DNA from 2 places in the Streptomyces spongiicola genome. Region 1 is predicted to be linked to the other one. Evidence: predicted binding sites of a transcription regulator. Region 1 holds the regulator's gene; the other holds the start of a gene.

Region 1 (10,190 bases):
TCGAGCTTCTCCTTCAGCTCGCCCACCCGGTTGAGGGACTGCTTCTCCTTCTCCCAGCGCGCGGTGAGCCCGCGCAGCTCCTCCTCCTTGTCCGCGAGGTCCCGGCGCAGCTTCTCCAGCCGCTGGATGCTCGCCTCGTCGGTCTCCTTGGACAGCGCGAGCTCCTCCATCCGCAGCCGGTCGACGGCGCGCTGCAACTCGTCGATCTCGACCGGGGAGGAGTCGATCTCCATCCGCAGCCGGGAGGCGGACTCGTCGACGAGGTCGATGGCCTTGTCGGGCAGGAAGCGGGAGGTGATGTAGCGGTCGGAGAGCGTGGCCGCGGCCACCAGGGCGCTGTCCGCGATCTGCACCTTGTGGTGGGCCTCGTAGCGGCCCTTGAGTCCGCGGAGGATGGCGATGGTGTCCTCGACGGTGGGCTCGGCGACCAGCACCTGCTGGAAGCGGCGCTCCAGCGCCGGGTCCTTCTCGATGCGCTCGCGGTACTCGTCGAGGGTGGTGGCACCGACCATGCGCAGCTCACCGCGGGCGAGCATCGGCTTCAGCATGTTGCCCGCGTCCATGGCGGAGTCGCCGCCGGCGCCGGCGCCCACGACGGTGTGCAGTTCGTCGATGAAGGTGACGACCCGGCCCTCGCTCTCCCTGATCTCGGAGAGGACGGTCTTGAGGCGCTCCTCGAACTCGCCGCGGTACTTGGCCCCGGCGACCATGGCGCCGAGGTCGAGGGCGACCAGCCGCTTGTCGCGGAGGGACTCCGGGACGTCGCCCTTCACGATGCGCTGGGCGAGGCCCTCCACGACGGCGGTCTTGCCGACGCCGGGCTCGCCGATCAGCACGGGGTTGTTCTTGGTTCGCCGGGAGAGCACCTGGATCACGCGGCGGATCTCCTGGTCGCGGCCGATGACGGGGTCGAGCCGGCCCTCCCTGGCGGCGGCCGTGAGGTCGGTGCCGAACTTCTCCAGGGCCTTGTACCGGCCCTCGGGGTCGGGCGTGGTCACCCGGCGCCCTCCGCGCGCCTTCTCGAACGCCTCCCGCAGCTTCTTCGCGGTGGCGCCCTGCCCGGAGAGCACCTCGCCGGCCCGGCCGCCCTTGGCCGCGACGCCGATGAGGAGGTGCTCGGTGGAGAGGTACTCGTCGCCCAGCTCCCTGGCCCGCTGCTCGGCGTCGGCGATGACGGCGAGCAGCTCGCGGTTGGGCTGCGGCGGAGCCACGGTCGAGCCCGTCACGCTGGGCAGGTCGGCGAGGACCCGCTCCGCACCGGACCGCACGGCGGCCTGGTCGGCGTCGGCGGCCGCCAGCAGATCGGTGATGTTCTCGTTGTCCTGGCCCGCGAGCAGCGCCAGCAGCAGATGCGCGGGGGTCAGATCGGCGTGCCCTTCGGACACGGCCCGGGTGCTCGCTGCGCTCAGCGCGTCCCGGCTCCTGTTGGTCAGCTCGGCGTCCACGTGCGGCTTCTCCTCCTCGCCTCGGCTCTCCCCATGACTATGACTCTTCCAAGGTACACAAAGTTGAGCCCGTTCCGCTCAAGTACGGCACTCCCGGGCTGCGTCCTCCCCGGATTCGTCGACGTGCAAGGCCCCCGGTAGGTTCCGGAACATGGCCATCGACCCCAGGCACCCGCACGAGTCCTTCCTCGGCTTCTGGCGCGAGTACCACCTGTGCACACTCACCACGCCCCGCCCCGACGGCACACCGCACGTCGTGGCGGTGGGCGCCACATACGACCCGGAGGGCGGCGGGAAGGGCATCGCCCGGGTGATCACCAACAGGCACAGCCGCAAGGTCGCCCATGTGCTGGCCGCCGGCCCCGAGGGGGCTCCGGCCGCGGTCTGCCAGGTCGACAAGGGCCGCTGGGCGACGCTGGAGGGCCGCGCCACGGTCCGGACGGACCCTGAGGCCGTGGCCGACGCCGTCGCCCGCTACGCCGAGCGCTACGGCCGCACACCGTCGCCGAATCCGGACCGCGTGGTCATCGAGATCGCGCTGGACCGCGCGATGGGCCGGGCATGACGGGTCCCGGAGCCACCGGTACGGGAACCACCGGTCACGTCCGCGGGAGTCACGTCCCCCGGGAGTCACCTCCGCGGGCGTGACGGGTCCGGGATCACCGGCCCGGGTGTCGCGGGCCCGGGTGTCGCGGGCCCGCGCCGGATGCCCGCGCGCAGCACAGCGGCGCCATCGTGTTTCAGGTCCACGATGGCGCCGCTGTGTGGGGGAAGCACCTGAGCGATCTTGAACGACGGGGGAACCGCTCAGGCGCTGCGGGGGGTGGCGGTGGTGGTCTCCGGTTCGACCAGCTGGTGGTCGCGCTGGTCGAGATTGACGAAGATCATGCCGTACCGGATGGCACAGCGGACGGGGCGCGGGGCCCCGCGGGGCCGGCGAAGGCACCGGTAGGCGCGGACGTCCTCGTCGTCCTCGCGGGCGACGACGATCGGCTCCCCGAACAGAGTGACCATCAGCGAGTCGCCACGGTGGGGGATTGCCGTGACGAGATCGATGAAGTGCCACCCGGACCGGTACGCGGTCGCCATCTCCCGCCGGAAGACGCGATCGTCCGGGGGCATGCTCATGCGTCCGCGTCCGCCGGCGCGCTATCCCAAGTGGGTTCACCCGGAGCCGCGTTCGCCGACGCGCTGTCCCAAGTGGGTTCGCCCGCAATCGCGTTCGCCGGCGCGCTGTCCCAAGTGGGTTCGCCCGGAGCCGCAGCCAGCGTCGCGGTCACCGTCATGGGCGCCGACTCCCACGTCGGCTCACCGCTCGCCGCGAGACCGCCGAGAGCAGCCGCAACGGCTATAGCGCACAGTGCACGAACCATCCTGGTCATGGCCGATCTCCACCTCTGTTAATCACTACCTCCTCCCCCGCGGTTACGACGATGGCCCACTCCGAACGCCTTCACCAGCGAGGCCAGGCATCATGTTCCTGTAATTCAGGACCCTGAGGGGGGTGCAAATGCAGACGAACCAGGGCAACGGGGGAGATAAGCACAGTCACGACGAGCTGTGCGAGGCCGGGAAAAAGCTGTATGCGTCCGCTCTGCGCAGTGGCCGCATAGCGCGGTCGGAGGTCACAGACGCCCCGTGCCTCATCGACATGGGCATGTTGCGCCCGGACCCCGACGACACCGAGTGGCTCCGCCCGGTACCACCGTCCATCGCCCTGCACCAGTTGATGCACCCCCTGGAGCGGGAGATCCAGGAGCGGAGACGGCTCACCATCTCACTGGCGGAGTCGTTTGAGCCATTCATGGCGCTGAACTCACACGATCCGTCCACGACCGACGCCATCACCGTCCTCGAGGGGCTGAACCTGATCAACGTGACGCTGGACCGGGTCATCGCCGAATGCCAGGAGGAGTTGCTGACGGTGCAGCCCGGCAGCGGCCGCCGGCCCGCGACCCTCCAGGAGGGGCTGCGGCGCGTCTCGATGCTGGTTGACCGGGGCGTCTCGATGCGCACGCTCTACCAGCACACCGCACGCCACCACCCGGCCACCATGGCCTACGTGGAACGGGTGGCCCCCTTCGGCTCGGAGGTCCGCACCCTCGAGGAGATCATCGACCGGCTCATCGTGGTCGACCGCAAGGTGGCCTTCATCCCGGCGCGCAGCGACCGCAGGGTCGCCCTGGAGCTGCGCCATGAGGGTCTGGTGCAGTATCTCGTGGGGGTCTTCGAGCAGTTCTGGCTCCACGGCGTCCCCTGGGACGACCAGGTCGTCTCCTACGCCCCCGAACTGGACGGCGTCAGCGGTGTCCAGCGCTCCATCGCCAAACTGCTCGTCGAGGGCCATGTGGACGAGGCGATAGCCCGCCGCCTCGGGATGAACGTCCGCACCTGCCGCGCCCACATCGCCAAGCTCGCCTCCGCCCTCGGCAGCGGCTCACGCGCCCAGCTCGGCTACCTCATCGCCCGGTCCGGGATCCTGGAGCACGACCACTGACCAGGAGCCCTGCCCCGCGGGCACGGGCGGCCCGCGGCGGGCGCCGGCAGGCGCCGGCAGGCGCCGGCAGACGATTGCGGGAACTTGCGGGCACCGGCGGGCACTGGCAGACGCTGAAGACCTCCGACGGACACGGATGTCCGCGGACGGACGCCGGCGTCCGCCGCAGGACACCGCCGAACGCCGAGAGACACCGACAGACACCGACAGACACCGACAGACGCCCGAGAGACACCGACGGACGCCCGAAAGACACCGGCCGGCCATGGCGGGGCGGCCCGTTGGATGCGTGTACCGCTCCGGGCCGCCCCGCCATGGCCCGAGTGCCGCGGGCCGGCGGACGCTCAGCCGTCCCGCTTGGGCCGCCACACCACCAGCGCGCCCGTCTGCTGCACGTCCTGGTAGGGCACCAGGTCGCGCCGGTACGACGCGTGCACCTGGGCCTCGCGCTGCTGCATCGCCAGCGCCGCGCCCTCGACCGCCGCGGACAGCTCGGCGACCTTGGCCTGCAACGCGGCCACCTGGTTCTCCAGCTCGATGATGCGCTTGATGCCGGCCAGGTTGATGCCCTCGTCCTGGGACAGGGACTGGACCTGGCGGAGCAGTTCGATGTCCCGCGCCGAGTAACGCCGCCCGCGCCCCGCCGTGCGGTCCGGGGAGACCAGGCCGAGGCGGTCGTACTGCCGGAGGGTCTGCGGATGCAGTCCGGAGAGCTGGGCCGCCACCGAGATGACGTACACCGGGGTCTCCTCGGTCAGTTCGTAGGCCCTGCCACCGAATCCGGGCTGTCGACGTCGGCCGTCCATCGCGTCATGCTCCCTTCGCGGCCTGGAACAGTTCTGCCCGCGGGTCATGGCCCTCGGTCGCCTTGCGGTAGGCCTCCAGCGCCTCACGGGCCTCGTCGCCGAGTTCCACGGGCACCGCGACCTCCACGGTGACCAGCAGATCCCCCCGGGTGCCGTCCTTGCGGACAGCACCCTTGCCGCGGGCCCGCATCGTACGCCCGTTCGGCGTGCCCGCGGGCAGCTTCAGGGTGACCGGAGGACCGCCGAGCGTCGGGACCCTCACCTCACCGCCGAGCGCGGCCTCCGTGAAGGAGACCGGCACCGTGACGGTGAGGTTGTCGCCCTTGCGCCCGAAGACCGGGTGCTCACCGACGTGGACCACCACATACAGATCGCCGGCCGGCCCGCCGCGCTCGCCCGGTGCGCCCTTGCCGCGCAGCCTGATCCGCTGGCCGTCGCTCACCCCGGCGGGGATGCGGACCTGCATGGTCCGGGACGACTTGGCGCGGCCGCTGCCGTGGCAGACCTCGCAGGGGTTCTCGGCGATCAGCCCGCGGCCCTTGCAGTCCACGCACGGGTCGGTCAGCGAGAAGGACCCGCTGCCGCCGCGCGAGACCTGACCGGTGCCGACGCAGGTCGGGCACACCCGGGGGGTGCCGTTCCTGTCGCCGGTGCCCGAACAGGCCTTGCAGGGCTGCTGGCTGGACATCCGCAGCGGGACCGTGGCCCCGTCCACCGCCTCGGTGAAGCTGAGCGTCACCTCGGACTCGACGTCCTGGCCGCGGCGCGGCTGGGTGCGGGCACCGGTGCCCGCACCGCGGTTGAACAGGCCGCCGAAGACGTCCCCGAGTCCGCCGCCGAAGCCGCCGGCGCCGGCACCGCCGCCGCCCGGGGGCGGGGCGCCCCCGAAGAGGTCGCCCAGGTCGAAGTTGAACGTTCCTCCGGCTCCGGGACCGGCCCGGAAGCCACCGTTGCCGAAGAGCGCCCGCGCCTCGTCGTACTCCTTGCGCCGCTTGGGGTCGCCGAGCACGTCGTTGGCCTCGGAGATCTCCTTGAAGCGCTCCTCGGCCTTCGCGTCGCCCTTGTTGGCGTCCGGGTGGTTCTCGCGCGCGAGCTTCCGGTACGCCTTCTTGATCTCCGCGTCGGTGGCGTCCTTGGGGACGCCGAGGACCTTGTAGTAGTCCTTCTCGACGAAGTCCTTCGTGCTCATCGACGTCCCTCCTCCCGGTACCCGCCGTCCGCGTCAGCCCTCGTCCGGGCCACCGCTCTCCTCGTCCGCCGCCGGCTCCGCCGCCTGCTCCTTGGGCTGGGCCCCCGGCTGCGGCTCGGCCACCGCGACCCGCGCGGGCCGGATGGTCCGCTCCCCGATCCGGTAACCCGGCTGGAGGATCGCCACGCAGGTCGTCTCGGTGACGTCCGGCGCGTAGCTGTGCATCAGGGCCTCGTGGACCGTCGGGTCGAAGGGCTCGCCCTCCTTGCCGAACTGCTGGAGCCCCATCTTGGCGGCGACGGTCTCCAGCGATTCCGCCACCGACTTGAAGCCGCCGACGAGTTCGGCGTGCTCACGGGCCCGGCCGATGTCGTCGAGAACGGGCAGGAGGTCGGTCAGGAGCTGCGCGACCGCGATCTCCTTGACCGTGATCCGGTCCCGCTCCACCCGGCGGCGGTAGTTCTGGTACTCGGCCTGCAACCGCTGGAGGTCCATCGTGCGCTCGTTCAGCGCGGTCCGGACCTGGTCCAGCTGGGCCGACAGGCCCGCGTCGGCGGCCGTACGGGCCGTCTGTCCTGCGTCCCCGGCCCGGGCCGCCCCCTCCTCCGCGGAGGGGGCGGCGGCCTGCGCCGCGTCATCGGGAACGGCGCCGGAGGGGACGTCGGGCTTCTCCTCGAAACCCGGGGTCTCCTCCGTCATCGGGCAGCGCCACCCTTCTGGTCCTTCTCGTCGTCGACGATCTCGGCGTCGACGACGTCGTCGTCGGCCTTCGCCTGGGAGGCCCCGGCGGCGTCGCCGCCCGCGGCCTGCTGGCCCTGGGCGTCGGCGTACATCGCCTGCCCGAGCTTCTGGGAGACGGCCGCGACCTTCTCGGTGGCGGTGCGGATCTCGGTGGTGTCCTCGCCCTTCAGCTTCTCCTTGAGTTCGGTCACCGCCGTCTCGACCTCGGTCCTGACGTCACCGGGGACCTTCTCCTCGTTGTCCTTGAGGAACTTCTCGGTCTGGTAGACGAGCTGCTCGGCCTGGTTGCGGGTCTCGGCGGACTCGCGGCGGCGGTGGTCCTCCTCCGCGTACTGCTCCGCCTCCTGGCGCATCCGGTCCACCTCGTCCTTCGGGAGCGAGGAGCCGCCGGTGACGGTCATCTTCTGCTCCTTGCCCGTGCCGAGGTCCTTGGCGGTCACGTGCATGATGCCGTTGGCGTCGATGTCGAAGGAGACCTCGATCTGCGGGACGCCGCGCGGGGCGGGCGGCAGCCCGGTCAGCTCGAACATGCCCAGCTTCTTGTTGTACGCCGCGATCTCGCGCTCGCCCTGGTAGACCTGGATCTGCACGGACGGCTGGTTGTCCTCGGCCGTCGTGAAGATCTCGGAGCGCTTCGTCGGGATCGTGGTGTTGCGCTCGATGAGCTTGGTCATGATGCCGCCCTTGGTCTCGATACCGAGGGACAGCGGGGTGACGTCGAGCAGCAGGACGTCCTTGACCTCGCCCTTGAGGACGCCGGCCTGGAGGGTGGCGCCGATCGCCACGACCTCGTCGGGGTTCACGCCCTTGTTGGCCTCCTTGCCGCCGGTCAGCTCCTTCACCAGCTCGGCGACGGCCGGCATGCGGGTCGAGCCGCCGACGAGGACCACGTGGTCGATCTCGGAGAGCTGGATGCCCGCGTCCTTGATCACGTTGTGGAACGGGGTCTTGCAGCGCTCCAGCAGGTCCGAGGTCAGCTGCTGGAACTGGGCGCGCGTGAGCTTCTCGTCCAGGTGCAGCGGGCCCTCGGCGGACGCCGTGATGTAGGGCAGGTTGATCGTCGTCTCGGTGGAGGACGACAGCTCGATCTTCGCCTTCTCCGCGGCCTCGCGGAGACGCTGGAGAGCCATCTTGTCCTTGGAGAGGTCGACGCCGTGGCCGCCGGCGAACTGCTTCACCAGGTAGTCGACGACGCGCTGGTCCCAGTCGTCGCCGCCGAGGTGGTTGTCGCCGTTGGTGGCCTTGACCTCGACGACGCCGTCACCGATCTCCAGCAGCGAGACGTCGAAGGTGCCGCCGCCGAGGTCGAAGACGAGGATCGTCTGGTCGTCCTTGTCGAGGCCGTACGCCAGCGCGGCGGCGGTCGGCTCGTTGACGATGCGCAGGACGTTCAGACCCGCGATCTCACCGGCCTCCTTGGTGGCCTGGCGCTCGGAGTCGTTGAAGTACGCGGGGACGGTGATGACGGCGTCCGTGACCTTCTCGCCCAGGTACGACTCGGCGTCCCGCTTCAGCTTCTGCAGGATGAACGCGGACATCTGCTGCGGGTTGAAGTTCTTCCCGTCCAGCTCGATCGACCAGTCGGTGCCCATGTGGCGCTTCACCGACCGGATCGTCCGGTCCACGTTGGTCACTGCCTGACGCTTCGCGACCTCGCCGACGAGCACCTCACCGTTCTTGGCGAAGGCGACGACGGACGGCGTGGTCCTGGCGCCCTCGGCGTTGGTGATGACGGTGGGCTCACCGCCCTCCAGAACGCTGACGACGGAGTTAGTCGTGCCCAGGTCGATGCCGACCGCACGTGCCATTTCGATTCCTCCAGAGGACTTGAGTGGAACTGGCTCAAGGATGCCTCACTCGCACCAGCACGTCAACAGAGCTGAGTCGAGTCGACTCAACTATGGTGCGGTGCGTTCACATAGGCGCCACCCGTCCGGCGCGGCCTGCGGACACCCCCGCACCCACCGTGCCATCGTTCTGCAAAGCACGCGAAAGGTTCATACACGCGTCCGACTGGACAGAAACCACCTGGTATCAGCCGAGAAACGACAGAACGGTCAGGTGAGTGCCTTGCGCCCCGTACAGTCGGCGGGACCGGCAGGACCAGCGGGACCGGCGGGACCGGCAGGACCAGCAGGACCAGCAGGACCAGCGGAATCGGCAGGATCACCGAGACCGCCGCGGCCGCAGGCGAGAGCATCGAGGCCGCAGGCGAGGTGGCCGCGGCCGCCGGACCCCAAGCGCCTCCTCGACCTGACCCTCGGGACGCTGCTGCTGGCCCTCGCCGCGCCCCTGCTGACCGCCGCGGCCTGCGCCCTCGCCCTGCGGCGCCCACCCGGCGGGATCGTCGCACGGGAGCTGAGGACGGGTCTCCACGGGTACCCCTTCACCGTCCGCTCGCTGCGCATCCGCCGCTGGCGACTGGATCTGCTCTCCAGACTGCCCCATGTCGTCTCCGGCGAGATGTCCCTGGTCGGCCCGGCGGCCCTGGCCCCGGACAACCCCCGCGCCGCCGCCCCCTGGCGGGGGACCGTCCGGCCCGGCCTCACCGGCCCCGCCCAGCTGCGCAGGCGCTCCGCACTCCCCTGGGACGAGCCGGAGCTGCTCGACCAGCACTATGTGGAGCACCATTGGATCGGGCTGGACCTGGCCGTCCTGGCGCGCACGCTGCCCGCCCTGCTCCCGCCCCGCGCTCAGGGTCACCTGAGCGACGCAGATCACCGCCCACCTGGCTACAGTGCGACGGAATAACTGGGTACGCTCGGCACGGACTGCATAAGTTACCGCTTAGTAAGTGCCGAGTCCCCACCCGCGCAGGCCCGAGGAGCCCCCGAATGCAACTCGCCGCGATCATCGTGTCGCTGGTCCTGACCGTGGTCGGCGTTGCGCTCATCGCCCGAGCCGTCGCGCAGATCTACCGGTTCGTCACGCTCGGCCAGCCCGTGCCCGCGGGCAGCCGTACCGACAACCCCAGGGCCCGCACGGCCACCCTGGCCAAGGAGTTCCTCGGCCACACCCGGATGAACCGCTGGGGGATCGTCGGCTTCGCCCACTGGTTCGTCGCGATCGGCTTCCTGACGCTGCCGCCGACACTCGCACAGGCGTACGGCCAGCTGTTCGCCGCCGACTGGACGCTGCCGGTCCTGGGCGGCTTCCCGCCGTTCGAGATGTACATCGAGTTCATCGGCCTGATGACCGTCGTCGGCATCCTCGTGCTGATGGCGATCCGGCTGCTCAACCTGCCCTCCCGCGCGGGCCGCAAGTCCCGTTTCGCCGGTTCCAAGGCCTGGCAGGCCTACTTCGTCGAGTACGTCATCCTGACCATCGGCCTGGCGATCCTCGTCCTGCGCGGACTGGAGGGCGCGATCCACCACGTGGACCACTACGAGGCCGCCTACTTCGTCTCGTACCCGCTGGTGCTGGCCTTCGACGGACTGAGCGTCCCGACGCTGCAGACGCTGATCTACCTGTTCGCCATGATCAAGATCGGCACTTCGCTGATCTGGATGATC
Region 2 (10,190 bases), 1.5 Mb from region 1:
CGACGGGGACGCGCCGGCCGGGCAGTGCGTTGGAGTTGGCCTCCGCGACCGAGCCGGGGAGGCTCACCGCCGGACCGGCACCGGGCACGGGAACGGTCTGCCGCGAGGCCGTCGCCGGGCCTTCCGGCAGCAGTCCCTGCGGAAGGACCACCACGGCGGCGATTCCGCCGCCCTTCTGCTCTCGCAGCTGGACCCGCACACCGTGGCGACGGGCCAGCAGGCCGGCCACCTGCAGCCCCAGTCCCTCGCCGTTCTCAGCGGGGTCGAGGTCGTCCGCCCGCTCGGTGGACGCCAGGCGCGTGTTGACTTCCTCGAGCCGGTCAGGGGCCATCCCGATGCCCTCGTCCTGGACGGAGAGCATGATCTCGCCGCTCTCCAGCAGCCATCCGGAGAGCTGGACCTGGGCGTCCGGGGGCGAGAAGGACGCGGCGTTCTCCAGCAGTTCCGCCACGAGGTGGCTCAGGTCGTCGGCTGCGAACCCGGCGATGTGGGCGTGCGGCGGCAGGGACTGGATGGTGACGCGCTCGTACCGCTCGATCTCGCTCACCGCGGCGCGCATGACGTCGACCAGCGGCACCGGGCCGGGGTGGCTGTGGCCGTGCTCGGCTCCGGCGAGGACCAGCAGGTTCTCGCTGTGGCGGCGCATCACCGTGGCCATGTGGTCGAGCTTGAAGAGGGTGGCGAGGCGGTCCGGGTCCTGCTCCCGCTCCTCCAGGCCCTCGATGACCCCCAGCTGGCGCTCGACGAGACCGAGGGTGCGCAGGGCGAGGTTGACGAAGGTGTGGCCCACCGTGCGGCGCAGCTTGGCCAGCTGCTCCGTGACCTCGGCCGTGCGCTCCTGGAGTTCGGCCCGCTGGGCGGTGAACTCCTGCCGGGAGGAGTCCGGTTCACCGCTCTCGGTGTCCAGGTGCCGACTGCGGGCGGCAAGGTCCACCAGCTTGCCATGCAGGATGTTGAGCGACCGCACGACCTGGGCGAACTCGTCGTTGCGGCCGGTGAAACGGATCGGCTCCTCACCCTCGGGCGCCCCCGCGAGGCGGGCCGCCCCGATACGGAGCACGGCCAGCGGGCGCGTGAGGGTGCGGGCGACGGCCGCGGAGACGCCGATGGCGACGAGCAGGCAGCCACCGAGCAGGGCGATGCGCAGTTCCAGGGCGGTGACGTCGTCGTCGCGGAGCTGCTCCAGGCGCTCGACCTGGGCGGACGCGAGCGCGGACTCGACGCCGCGCATCTGCTCGATCCTGGCGGACAGCGAGGCCTCGAGCTTCTCGCGGTTGGACGCGCGGTCCTTCTCGGAGAGTTCGGGCTGGTCCGTGAGGCGGGTGAGATAGGCCTCGGCCGTCTTGACGTCGGGGCCGGTGACGGTGCCGGTGAGCCGGCCGCGGGCCTCGGTTCCCGCCACCTGGTCGAAGTCGGCGAGCGCGGCGAGCTCGCGGACGCGCGCCTGCTGCGCCGCAGCGCTGAGGACGTCGCGGGCGGCCTCGGTTCGGGCGTCGTCCTCGTTCTCGACGGGCAGCCCCGTGATCGGGTCGTAGGAGGGGCCGTCGCTCGTCTGGCCGGGCACGGACAGCGCGGCGAGCAGCAGGCCGCGGGTGGCGGACGCCTGCTCGACCGCGAGGCCGAGGGCCGCCGGCGCGCGGGTGGCCTCGGCGGCGCGGGCGGGCGTCGTCTCGGCGAGTTCCCCGGCGAGAGCGTGCAGCCCTTCGATGATGTCGGTGTACGCCTTGTACGCCTCGATGGCGGCGCCCTCGCCGGTGAGCGCGGCGCGCCGGACGGAGTTCACGGTGCCGAGGCCACGGCGCAGGTCGGCGTGGTCGGCCGGGACGTTGCCCCGGATCTCGTCTATCTGCCGGTCGACTCGGGCGCTGCGGTTGCCGGAGATCTCGCGGCGGTCCTTCTTGTCGCCCTGCTGGTCCTCGCGGCCTGCCGCGATGTACGCGGTGACCTCGTCGCGCTCGTCGGCGAGGGAGTGGGCCAGGGTGACGGCCTGGCGGTTGAGCTCGGCGAGGGTGACGAGCCGCTGGGACTCGGTCAGGTCGTCGGAGGCGAGGAGGATCGCCGGAGCACCGGCGGCCGCGACCGTGAGGGTGATGGCGGCGACGCCCGCCACCAGCCGGCGGCGTACCCGTACGGGGCGCCCGCCGGGGAGGAGCGCGGGGTCGGAGGCCGCCCGGGCCTCGGCCGAGGGTCCCGTGTACGCCGGGGGCACGGCAGCCGCACGACCGTCCGACGTCGCCGAGGGGATCGCGGGCGACGAGGGCACCTGCGGTGCCGCGGGCCCCGAAGAGGCCGTACCGTCCGTGCTGCCCTTGCCCCGAGGCCGCTTCTTCTGCACCGGTGCTCGCATTCCTGACTCGTCCGCCCATGAAGCAGAGGTGACGACCGGTCATCACACGCGAGTCCCCCACCTCTGGCACGATCCACGACCATCCCAGCGGCTTCAAGAGGGGGGCGCTCATCGGCCGCTCCGCCACACGAACGAGTGAACACGACTCCGGAGTTGGCAAACAACCCGTTCGCAATTGCACTTTCCCTGTGCACAGAGGATCAGTTGGACCTTCGGCCCGCGCTTTGGCAAGATGCCCGCCCGCAGCTCCACGGGGCCGCCGGTTCCGCCGAGAACACCCAGGTCGAGCCGCTGGTGGAGACCAATTCCACGCCCTTGCAGGCTTCGTGAAGAAAACGTGTCGGCTCATGCAGACTGGGGGCCATGCGCTTCGAGCTCGCCTCCGTGCCCGGCACCGCCGAACGCCCGAACGAGGACTGGGCGTCACTCTCCCTCCCGGCCACGGGCCAGGGCGGATCGCTCGTGGTCCTCGACGGGGTGACGCCGCCCCGCGGCGGCGACGGCTGTGTGCACGGCGTCCCCTGGTTCACCTCGCACCTGGGCGGCGCGCTTCTCGAACTGTCCGGTTCGCGCAGGGATATGCCCCTGTCCGAGGTGCTGGCCCTGTCCATCCGGCGTACCGCCGACACCCACCGCGAGAGCTGTGACCTTTCTCACGCCCGTACGCCTCAGGCAACGGTGGTCGCGGTTCGCTGGGACGGCGAGTCGGTCGAGCACCTGGTCCTCTCGGACTCGACGCTTCTGCTGGAGTCGCCGAACGGGGTCGTGCACGCCGTGCTGGACGACCGGCTCGACCGCATCCCGAGGGAGGTCCTCCGCTCCGTCAGCGCGACGGACGCCCTGCGCAACCAGGACGGCGGCTTCTTCACGGCGGCCGCGGACCCGGGGGTGGCGGCGCGGGCGGTCACGGGCACGACTCCGCGTGGGGACGTTCGGGCGGTGGCCGCCCTCACCGACGGGGCGTCCCGCTGGACCGACCTCTTCTCGGAGGGGAGCTGGGCGGAACTCATGGGGCTGCTGCGCAAGGAGGGGCCGCACGGGCTGGTCGGCCGGGTGCGGGCGCTGGAGACGGCGGACGCCGGCCGGGGCGGCGGGAAGCGCTGGAAGATCCACGACGACGCGACCGCGGTGTACGCGGAGTTCCAGGACCCGGTCGGACCCCCGGGGGCCTGAATCCCTTACGGCGGGGACCTGCGTGCGGCGTCTCGGCGACGAGCGTGCCGCGCTCGCGGGACGAGGCCGGTCCGGGCCGGACCCGGGAGCGGAGGAGAGGCGGGCGCCGGGTTGCCGGGCGCCGCCGAGGGCACCGCGGGCCCGGGTCGGTGCCAGGCGGAGGCCAGGCGGAGGCCAGGAGAAGGCCAGGAGAAGGCGGGGAGGGTGGTAGTAGAGGTACTTGCAGGGGGCCGGGCGGGGCCGGGCGGGGGCCGGGAGTGAGGCCGGGCGGGTCCGGGAGTGTGGCCGGGCGGGAGCGGGGAAGGTGCCGCAGGGGAGCCGGGACAGCGGCCAGGGCCGGGCGGGTCCGGGAGTGGGGCCGGGCGGGAGCCGGGAAGGTGCCGCAGGGGAGCCGGGCGGGAGCCGGGACAGCGGCCAGGGCCGGGGGCCGAAGAGCAGGGCCCCGTGCGAGGGGGGACAAGATCCGGGCCGGCGAGCCGGGACTCCTCGGCCCTTCGCGGCCCATCGCGACCCTCCTCGGCCCATCGCGGCCTTCCTCAGCCCTTCTCAGCCCTCCTCGGACCGGGCGTTGAGCTGGTGCAGCAGACGGGCCAGTTCCGCGACCTCCCCGCGATCCCAGCCGGCCAGCTTGCGCACATAGCGGTCGCGCCGGGCCTTCCGTACGGCCCGGAAGCGGGTGCGTCCCTCGTCGGTCAGCCGGACGAGGGAGGCGCGGCCGTCGGCCGGGTCGGGCTCCCGGGTGACCAGGCCCAGCTCGTCCAGCGCGCGCAGCTGCCGGCTCATCGTCGCCTTGCCGACGCCGAAGTACCCGGCGAGATCGGTGGCACGCTGAGCGCCGGACTCGTCCAGCCGTACGAGCAGTCCGTACGCCGAGGGCTCCAGTCCGGGATGCACCTCGCGGGCCATCTCGCCGGAGCTGGCCCGGGCCCGGCGCAGAAAGACGGCCAACTCCCGCTCCAGGGACAGGAACTCATGGAACTCCTGGTCCGTGCCGTCGCCTCCCCTCGGCCCGGTGTCCTTCCCCCTACCGCTTCCGTGCACGTCAGCACCCTTCACGCGCTCTCCCGGAGACGAGAGTCCTCTTCGGCGACCGCCGTCACCGCAGCTCACCCAGTATTTCGCAGGCACCGGCCGACGGCAGGCACCGGCTCCACCTCCCGACCCGGTCACGGCGACGCGCGGGGAGCGGGAACGGCCGTCGCCACGACGCGCGGGGAGCGGGAACGGCCGTCGCCACGACGCGCGGGGAGCGGGAACGGCCATCGCCACGACGCGCGGAAAGCCGGAACGGCCGGTCGCCGTATGCCGCCCGCTCGGGCGCGGGGCGGCGTACGGCGACCGGCCAGACAGCGACCGGCCAGACGGCGACCGGCGGGACGGTGCCCCGCGCTCACGCCGCGGCCGGCACCGGCACCTCGGCCGGGGACAGCGCGATCCGGAGGACCTGGCGGACGTCCGTCACGGGGTGCACCTCCAGCTTCTCCAGGACCTCGGCGGGGACGTCGTCCAGATCGGCCTCGTTGCGCTTGGGGATCACGACCGTGGTGATCCCGGCGCGGTGCGCGGCCAGCAGCTTCTGCTTCACACCGCCGATGGGCAGCACCCGCCCGGTCAGCGACACCTCACCGGTCATCGCCACGTCCGTGCGGGCCGGGCGGCCGGAGAGCAGCGACGCCAGCGCGGTCGTCATCGTGATGCCCGCGCTCGGCCCGTCCTTCGGGACCGCTCCCGCCGGGAAGTGGATGTGCGCGCCGCGGTCCTTCAGATCGCCGACGGGAAGCTCCAGTTCCGCACCGTGCGAGCGGAGGAAGCTCAGTGCGATCTGTGCGGACTCCTTCATGACGTCGCCGAGCTGACCGGTGAGGGTGAGTCCGGAGGCACCGGTCTCCGGGTCGGCCAGCGACGCCTCGACGTAGAGGACGTCGCCCCCGGCACCGGTGACCGCGAGCCCCGTGGCCACGCCCGGCACGGCGGTGCGGCGCTCCGACGGGTCCTGCGCGGACTCGGGCACATGGTGCGGCCGGCCGATCAGGGCGCGCAGGTCGCCGTCGCCGACGGTGAAGGGCAGCTCCCGCCGGCCCAGCTCGTGCTGGGCCGCGACCTTGCGGAGCAGCCTGGCGATCGCACGCTCCAGGTTCCGCACGCCCGCCTCGCGGGTGTACTCGCCCGCCATCCTGCGCAGTGCCGACTCCTCCAGGGCCACCTCGCCCGGCTCCAGGCCGGCTCGCTCCAGCTGGCGCGGGAGCAGGTGGTCCCGGGCGATGACGACCTTCTCGTCCTCGGTGTAGCCGTCGAGCCTGACCAGCTCCATCCGGTCGAGCAGTGCCTCCGGAACAGCCTCCAGGACGTTGGCGGTGGCCAGGAAGACCACGTCCGACAGGTCGAGTTCGACCTCCAGGTAGTGGTCGCGGAACGTGTGGTTCTGTGCCGGGTCGAGGACTTCGAGGAGCGCCGCCGCGGGATCGCCCCGGAAGTCGGAGCCCACCTTGTCGATCTCGTCGAGGAGGACCACCGGGTTCATCGAGCCGGCCTCCTTGACGGCGCGGACGATCCGGCCGGGCAGCGCGCCGACGTAGGTGCGCCGGTGGCCGCGGATCTCCGCCTCGTCCCGGACGCCGCCGAGCGCGACGCGGACGAACTTGCGTCCCATCGCGTGCGCGACGGACTCGCCGAGCGAGGTCTTGCCCACGCCGGGCGGGCCGACGAGCGCCAGGACCGCGCCGCCGCGCCGGCCGCCGACCACGCCGAGTCCGCGGTCGGAGCGCCGCTTGCGGACCGCGAGGTACTCGGTGATCCGCTCCTTCACGTCGTCCAGGCCGGCATGCTCGGCGTCCAGGACGGCCCTGGCTCCCCTGATGTCGTAGGCGTCCTCGGTGCGTTCGCTCCAGGGCAGTTCGAGGACGGTGTCGAGCCACGTGCGGATCCAGGAGCCCTCGGGGCTCTGGTCGCTGGCGCGCTCGAGCTTGTCGACCTCCTTCAGAGCGGCCTCGCGGACCTTCTCCGGGAGGTCGGCGGCCTCGACCCGGGCGCGGTAGTCGTCGGACTCCTCGCCGTCGGACTCGCCGCCCAGTTCGCGCAGTTCCCTGCGGACCGCGTCGAGCTGGCGGCGCAGCAGGAACTCGCGCTGCTGCTTGTCGACGCCCTCCTGGACGTCCTTGGCGATCGACTCGGCCACGTCCTGCTCGGCGAGGTGCTCGCGGAGCTGCTCGGTGGCGAGCCTGAGCCGGGCGACCGGGTCGCTGGTCTCCAGCAGCTCGACCTTCTGCGCGGTGGACAGGAAGGGCGAGTAGCCGGCGTTGTCGGCGAGCGCCGGGACGTCGTCGATCTGCTGGACGCGGTCCACGACCTGCCACGCCCCGCGCCTGCGCAGCCAGCTGGTGGCGAGGGCCTTGTACTCCTTCACGAGTTCGGTGACCGAACCGGGCAGCGGGTCGGGCAGCGTCTCGTCGATGAGGGTGCCGTGGATCCACAGGGCGCCGCCGGGACCGGTCGTACCGGCACCGACGCGTACCCGGCTGCGGCCGCGGATCAGGGCGCCGGGGTCTCCGTCGGAGAGCCGTCCGACCTGTTCCACGGTGCCGAGCACACCGGTGGCGGCGTAGGTGCCGTCGATCCGGGGGACGAGCAGCACCCGCGGCTTTCCCGGCTCCGCTCGCGCCGCTGCCTGGGCGGCTTCCACCGCGGCCCGTACCTCGTTGTCGGACAGGTCGAGCGGCACCACCATCCCGGGCAGTACGACCTCGTCGTCGAGCGGAAGCACAGGCAGGGTGAGCGGTGCGGGCGTCGGAGCCATGATCTCCCCTTCGGCAGTCAAGTTGAGTTACATCGACTCAATGCAGAGGAGGTCTTCGATGTTCCCGGGCAGGTGTTCGCTGTGAGCGATACCTCTCGTCGAGGTAGGCGACCCCGCGGCCCGCTCCCCCGGCCCACCCCGCCCAGGGCCCGAGGAGCCGGCGCCACCCCCGATCCCGAGGAGCCCGGCCCCCCGCCCCCGATCCCGATGAGCCGGCACCGGCCCCGCGCCCGGGCCCGCGGGCCCGGCCGGCTCCCACGGGGGTCCGCGATCCCGGGGCGCGCGCCCGGCCGCCGGGATCGGGCCGCAGCCCCCAGGGCCGCCTCGGGCACCGTTCACCCCGTCGCGACGGGCGAACCCCGCCCGAGGCGCACTAGCCTGAGCGTCCATGGACCCCCTCAGCGGCGACGCCGCCCCCCGGACCCTCGACCGGCGCGAAGGCCCGTACGGCGAGGTCGTGCTGCGCGAACGCCGGGGTCCCGGCGGGGAGATCCACGAGATCATCGCCAACGGCTGCTTTCTGATGGACACATCGGACGGCCGCTCCGAGCGGCTGCTCGTGGACGCCGCCCACACGGCCCTCGCCGGCCGTCCTGACCCGTCCGTGCTGATCGGCGGGCTGGGAGTCGGCTTCTCCCTGGCCCACGCGGCGGCCGAGCCCGGCTGGTCCCGGATCGCCGTCGCCGAACGGGAGCCGGCGATCATCGACTGGCACACGACGGGCCCGTTGAGGCGCGTCTCCGCCGCGGCACTGGCCGATCCGCGCACCACCGTCCTGCACACGGACCTGATGGCGTATCTGCGTCACACCTCGGACACGTACGACGCGCTCTGCCTCGACATCGACAACGGCCCCGACTGGACCGTCACCGAGGACAACAGCAGCCTCTACGCACCGGACGGGCTGCGGGCCTGCGCCCGGCGCCTGAGCCCCGGAGGGGTCCTCGCCGTCTGGTCGGCGCAGCCCTCCGAGAATTTCGAGCGGACGTTGCGGAATGCCGGATTCAGCGGGGTAAGAACCGAAGAGATCGCGGTTGCACGAGGCGTTCCCGACGTGGTCCACCTGGCAGTTCGCCCTGCGTAGCCGGGACCTGGGCGGTGCCCTTACGCTGCCTAACTGACACACCGATCTACACGCAGCTCGCAGTGCGCGACAGGGGCGGGGCGATGGAGCAGACACACACCGGCGGCAACGGCACGGCGGCACACCCGACCGGAAGTGCCCAGCGCCGGGTGCTGGTCGTCGAGGACGACACCACCATCGTCGACGCCGTCTCGGCCCGTCTGCGCGCCGAGGGATTCCTGGTCCAGACCGCGGCCGACGGCCCTTCGGCCGTGGACGCCGCGGAGGCGTGGCAGCCGGACCTGATGGTCCTCGACGTGATGCTGCCCGGCTTCGACGGCCTCGAGGTGTGCCGCCGGGTCCAGGCGCAGCGCCCCGTCCCGGTGCTGATGCTCACCGCGCGTGACGACGAGACCGACATGCTGGTCGGGCTCGGCGTGGGCGCCGACGACTACATGACGAAGCCGTTCTCGATGCGCGAGCTGGCCGCCCGGGTGCACGTGCTGCTGCGCCGGGTGGAGCGCGCCGCGCTGGCCGCCGTGACGCCGCGCAGCGGGATCCTGCGCCTCGGCGACCTGGAGATCGACCACGCCCAGCGCCGCGTACGCGTCCGGAACGGGGACGTGCACCTCACGCCGACCGAGTTCGACCTGCTGGTCTGCCTGGCGAACACACCGCGCGCGGTCCTCTCCCGGGAGCAGCTGCTCGCCCAGGTGTGGGACTGGGCGGACGCCTCCGGTACCCGCACGGTCGACAGCCACATCAAGGCGCTGCGGCGCAAGATCGGAGCCGAGCGGATCCGGACGGTCCACGGCGTCGGGTACGCCCTGGAGACCCCGGCTCCATGACCCGGCCGAGCCGGCTCCGGTCCCGGCTGGGTGCGGTGGAGATCTCGATCAAGACCAAGCTCGGCGCGCTGGTCGTGATGGCGGTGCTGATCACGACCGGGCTGGCGCTGGTCGCCTTCCGCACCGGGGCGGAGCTGCGCTACATCACGGTCTTCGCCATGATCACCACGCTGCTGATCACCCAGTTCGTGGCGCACGGGCTGACCGCCCCGCTGGACGAGATGAACACCGTCGCCAAGTCGATCTCCCACGGCGACTTCAGCCGCCGGGTGCGCGGCGACGGCCGCCGCGACGAGCTCGGCGACCTCGCCTCCACGATCAACCGCATGGCGGACGACCTGGAGGCCGTGGACCGGCACCGCAAGGAGCTGGTCGCCAACGTCTCCCACGAGCTGCGCACCCCCATAGCGGCCCTGCGCGCGGTACTGGAGAACGTCGTGGACGGGGTATCGACGGCCGACCCCGAGACGATGCGCACCGCCCTGAAGCAGACGGAGCGGCTGTCCCGGCTGGTCGAGACGCTGCTGGACCTCTCCCGGCTGGACAACGGGGTGGTCACGCTCCGGGCCCGGCGCTTCGAGGTCTGGCCCTATCTGTCGGGAGTGCTGAAGGAGGCCAACCTCGCCGCCGGGCGGCGAGGGCTGCCCTCGGGTTCCGGCAACCACACCCGCAAGGACGTCCATCTCCACCTGGACGTCTCGCCGCCGGAGCTGACCGCGCACGCGGACGCGGAGCGGCTGCACCAGGTCGTGGCGAACCTGATCGACAACGCGGTCAAGCACTCGCCGCCGCACGGCAGGGTCACCGTCCGTGCCCGCCGGGGCGCACAGGCCGAGTCCCTGGACCTGGAGGTCCAGGACGAGGGCCCGGGGATCCCCGAGTCGGAGTGGCACCGGGTCTTCGAGCGGTTCAACCGGGGCAGCGCCCCCTCGCAGCACGGTCCGGGCAGCGACGGGGGCACCGGTC

What was found. Region 1 encodes HspR, which represses chaperone genes until heat shock. Its sites were predicted from a motif close to TTGAGNNNNNNNNNCTCAA; they were not measured.
Region 2: the regulator HspR is predicted to act here: its motif matches at 7,336-7,354, upstream of lon (endopeptidase La).

Annotation. Positions count from the first base shown of each region.
Region 1 covers NZ_CP029254.1:3,852,230-3,862,419, reverse strand. The annotation lists gene clpB (ATP-dependent chaperone ClpB) at 1-1,445, opposite strand, end outside; gene DDQ41_RS16985 (pyridoxamine 5'-phosphate oxidase family protein) at 1,597-2,010, shown strand; gene DDQ41_RS16980 (Rieske (2Fe-2S) protein) at 2,253-2,573, opposite strand; gene DDQ41_RS16970 (helix-turn-helix transcriptional regulator) at 2,956-3,942, shown strand; gene DDQ41_RS16965 (heat shock protein transcriptional repressor HspR) at 4,287-4,748, opposite strand; gene dnaJ (molecular chaperone DnaJ) at 4,753-5,937, opposite strand; gene grpE (nucleotide exchange factor GrpE) at 5,971-6,636, opposite strand; gene dnaK (molecular chaperone DnaK) at 6,633-8,486, opposite strand; gene DDQ41_RS16945 (sugar transferase) at 8,749-9,429, shown strand; gene DDQ41_RS16940 ((Fe-S)-binding protein) at 9,513-10,190, shown strand, end outside.
Region 2 covers NZ_CP029254.1:5,318,584-5,328,773, reverse strand. The annotation lists gene DDQ41_RS23395 (sensor histidine kinase) at 1-2,335, opposite strand, end outside; gene DDQ41_RS23390 (protein phosphatase 2C domain-containing protein) at 2,711-3,520, shown strand; gene DDQ41_RS23380 (MarR family winged helix-turn-helix transcriptional regulator) at 4,067-4,576, opposite strand; gene lon (endopeptidase La) at 4,911-7,313, opposite strand; gene DDQ41_RS23370 (spermidine synthase family protein) at 7,702-8,397, shown strand; gene DDQ41_RS23365 (response regulator transcription factor) at 8,481-9,224, shown strand; gene DDQ41_RS23360 (HAMP domain-containing sensor histidine kinase) at 9,221-10,190, shown strand, end outside.